2 regions of the Photorhabdus aballayi genome follow, and region 1 is predicted to be linked to the other one. Evidence: predicted binding sites of a transcription regulator. Region 1 holds the regulator's gene; the other holds the start of a gene.
The links. The regulator LexA, encoded in region 1, represses DNA repair genes until DNA is damaged. The targets are predictions, from matches to a motif close to TNCTGTATGTACATACAGNA.
Positions count from the first base shown of each region.

Region 1 (2,213 bases):
AAAGGGAAAAGTGTTAAATAACCTCATATTTGGTGTGAATAATTTATGGCGAATCAATCCAAAGGCTTGACCCGTATCATTAACGCAATTGTATATTCGATGAAAGGTATTAAGGCGACATGGCAAAATGAAGCGGCTTTCCGTCAGGAAATAATTTTAGCGATATTGGCTATAATAGTTGCTTTTTATCTGGATATCGGCGCAGTTGAACGCATTTTACTGATTGGTTCAGTGATGTTGGTGTTGATTATGGAAATCCTGAATAGTGCTATTGAAGCAGTGGTTGACCGTATTGGCAGTGAGTTCCATGAACTGTCGGGTCGCGCGAAAGATATGGGATCGGCGGCTGTCTTTCTGACGATGATGTTGTCATTAATTGTCTGGGGAACCATCCTTTGGCGCTATTTTATGGCCTGATTTAGTTTAATAGTTAGGTATTATATTATAATTGGCTAATTTTCTACCCTGGTAGGTTCCCAATCGTTATTTAGCTGTATATACTCACATATTGACTGTATAAACAAACAGGGGACGAAATGAAAGCACTTACCGCAAGGCAGCAGCAAGTTTATGACTTGGTGCGTGACCATATTTCGCAAACGGGGATGCCGCCAACGCGTGCTGAAATTGCAGCACGTCTTGGCTTTCGTTCACCTAACGCGGCTGAAGAGCATTTGAAAGCATTGGCTCGTAAAGGGGTGATAGAGATTGTCGCAGGGGCATCTAGAGGTATCCGTTTATTGTTTGAAGAATCTGGTTTACCGTTAATTGGCCGTGTAGCCGCAGGTGAACCACTGTTGGCACAGGAACATATCGAAAGTCATTATCAGGTTGATCCTGCACTGTTTAAGCCAAGTGCTGATTTCCTGTTGCGAGTCAGCGGCATGTCTATGAAAGACGTTGGGATTATGGACGGTGATCTGCTGGCCGTGCATAAAACACAAGATGTTCGTAATGGGCAGATTATTGTTGCCCGTATTGAAGATGAAGTGACGGTAAAACGTTTTAAGCAGACTGGAAATAGCGTTGAATTATTGGCAGAAAACCCTGAATTTAAGCCAATTGTGGTGGATTTGAGTGAACAGAGTCTGACAATTGAAGGATTAGCGGTTGGGGTGATTCGTAACGGCAACTGGTCTTGATAGTAAAATATCAAATTGTTATTTTTGAGATTGTTAAAGAATTGAAATATTCCGGCAGAATCATGTTATACCCAATGGATTTCAAGATGCATCGCGACGGCAAGAGAGCGAATCCCCGGGAGCATAGCGAACTATGTGACCGGGGTGAGTGAGTGCAACCAACAAAGAAGCAACTTGAAAGATAACGGGTATATTGAATTTATCGTTGTGATTATGATTATCTTAAACGTGATTCTGCGGTTGTTTATTTCAGTCTGGCTCTGTACCAAAGGTAAGTATTTACTTACTATCTATTTCTTTTTTACTTCAATGCTGTGGTCATGCTGGCATTCACCTCGTTTAGTACAGGATTCGATCTCTTCACAGGGTGAGCATAAGCCATGCGCTTCGATGACGGTATGGCGTAAACTGAACCCGGCTGTTTTTGCTAACTGTTGAATGGCGGATTCAACGGTTCCACCATCTCGTTCTGTAACAGAACCACAACGGTCGCAAATAAACATTGCTGAGGTGTGGCTTGGTTGCTCAATATGGTGGCACAGGACATAACTGTTGGTGGATTCTATTTTATGAATAAATCCCTGCTCCAGCAGAAATTCCAGTGCCCGGTATACGGTAGGCGGTTTGGCCTGCGGTTCTGCTTCCCGTAGCAAATCCAGTAAATCATAAGCACTGATTGCCCCTGGCTGCGCTGAAATTAGACGCAAAACCTCAAGCCGTTGCGGAGTAAAGCGAACTCCACGAGCTTGGCAAATAACTTCGGCCTGTTCCAGTAACTTTTTTTGATTAATCAATTTCATTGCGCCCCTTACAACCAGTACGATGATAATATTGTGATGTTATCATGTTTCTTCAATGGAAAATATTATCCAGTAAAGTTCATTGTGATTGTCCCCTGATGGAGTTAATTTGGCTAAATTGGTACTCAATAGCAAAAATAATGTTTTCTTGAAGTTTATGATAATACAGACAAGAATTATCGTATATGACAGATAATTTTCGGAAAGGAAGCATTTGTGATGAAAGAGCTTTTACAAAATCAGCCTCATTATAGACAGTTCCCTGTCAAAG
Region 1 covers NZ_JAPFCD010000020.1:45,319-47,531, reverse strand. Annotated here, with positions in the region: gene OO184_RS12395 (diacylglycerol kinase) at 46-417, shown strand; gene lexA (transcriptional repressor LexA) at 537-1,142, shown strand; gene zur (zinc uptake transcriptional repressor Zur) at 1,433-1,942, opposite strand; gene OO184_RS12380 (DUF1266 domain-containing protein) at 2,162-2,213, shown strand, end outside.

Region 2 (2,213 bases), on a different contig from region 1:
AACCAACTAAACGAACGCCGCGCCCTTCCCGGCGAGATGTCCATGTTTTCTGGGCCAATTGCAGTAAATCCTGCTTATCCAATAGTGGATGAACATGTTCCTGAGTTGTGAGTTGAAAATCATCAAATTTCAATTTAACCCCCTGACGGGCAATCCGCAGATCAGGTTTAACGTTACTCAATCGTTTTTCCAATTCCAGATATAAACTTTCTATCAGTTCAGTGCACTGTTCCCATTGATGAATATCTCTCGCAAGTGTCCGCTCCACACCAATTGATTTTCGCAGACGGTCTGGATTCACCAATCGTTCATCAATCCCGTGACAACGATCCCAAAGTACCTGACCAAATTTCCCCAACTGTTTCACCAAAACAATGACGTCATATTTTTGTACATCAGAACAGGTTTCCAGCCCCATATTAGTCAGCCGTTGCACCATGACTTTGCCAACCCCCGGAATTTTCCCCAAAGGTAACACCTTAACAAAATCAGCCACTCGTTCAGGAGGAATGACATATTGCCCGTTTGGTTTATTAATATCAGAAGCGATTTTTGCCAAAAATTTCACCGGTGCAATACCGGCTGATGCCGTCAATTGCAATTCATCAAAAATGGATTTACGGATCTCCTGTGCGATAAGCGTGGCAGATCCATAACAATGATGGCTATCAGTAACATCCAGATAAGCTTCATCTAACGACAGAGGCTCTATCCACTCAGTATAACGAGAAAATATCTGACGAATATGCTGGGAAACTTCCCTATACAGCGCCATACGCCCCGGAAGAACTTTAAGCTGAGGACAGAGTTTCAGCGCCATTGCAGTAGACATTGCACTACGTACCCCAAAACGACGGGCAGGATAATTAGCTGTACTAATAACACCCCGCTTGTCTGCGCTGCCGCCCACCGCAATGGGAATATGACGAAGTGACGGATCATCTCGCATTTCAATAGCTGCGTAGAAGCAATCCATATCAATATGAATAATCTTTCGCATTCTGCTTTAGCCTATCAACAATGACTGTATAAACATACATAAAAATAGACTCAAGAGCAATCTGGTAACAACATCAGAACCACTGTTAAAAGATACTTCTAGCTCAGATTTGAAAATATCTTGATCAACAAAATAATTAATTAATACCGTTATTAATTTTTTACTGCCCGATTCCTTGCGTTAAGTGACCTATCCTGTAAGTGCAACTTTTCTATTTAACGACATTCCAGGATGGTTATGACAATGAAAAATAGCGGGAAACCACAAAAAACCTTAGCTACAGCGACGACACAGCCCATTAATCGCACTCTTCATTATGCTTTATCAAGCATAATTATGCTGAGTACTGGCCTGCCAGGTTATCTGGCTGCACAGGAAAATGGCGATCAAAAAACAAGAGAAAAATCGGAAAAACCAGAGAAAGTCATCACACTTTCTACACTTTCTGTTATTGGCGGATTGAATAACAGCGTCAGTGCCGGAAGCTCAGTATTGAAAAAAGAGGATATTGAACGTACCCAGGCAGATAATATCGCCGAGCTGCTCGATCAACTCCCCGGCGTTGCTATGTCAGGATCGCCTCGTCCAGGCGGCCAAACTCTGAATATCTGGGGAATGGGCGACACAGAAGACGTCAAAGTCACCTTGGATGACGCCCCGAAAGGCTTCGAGAAATATCGCCAAGGCTCTATCTTTATTGAGCCCGAATTAATCAAACGAGTCGATGTCGATAAAGGCCCACATAATCTACTGGATGGTAATGGCGGATTTGGCGGAACAGTTAAAGTTGTCACCAAAGATGCCAGTGATTTATTACGGCCGGGAGAGGATTTTGGTGGATTGCTGAAATACAGTTATCACACCAATGATCGCCAAAATATTTATAGCAGCGCAGTCTATGGCCGGACAATAGAAGGTTTCGCTGACGGCCTGTTATATATGAGTAAACGAGATGGCGGCAATATTAAACGACCAGATGGCACCCGCTTTGTTTTCTCTAAAAGCGATCAAGCATCGTATTTATTGAAAACGAATTTTTACCTGAACGATGCTAATACATTGACACTTTCCGCTATGCGTTCTGATTCTGATGGTTGGCAGCCGTGGGCAGCAAAACGCGATAAAATAAATATACCTTCCGAATACGATATTAACAAATATGGTTGGGATGAAGCTTGGCGTCGTAAGCTGGTTTATCGTGATCAAACAGATC
Region 2 covers NZ_JAPFCD010000019.1:29,908-32,120, forward strand. Annotated here, with positions in the region: gene dinB (DNA polymerase IV) at 1-1,000, opposite strand, end outside; gene OO184_RS11935 (TonB-dependent hemoglobin/transferrin/lactoferrin family receptor) at 1,244-2,213, shown strand, end outside.
Region 2: a site for LexA is predicted at 1,023-1,042, ahead of dinB (DNA polymerase IV). Genes of this name have one in related genera too.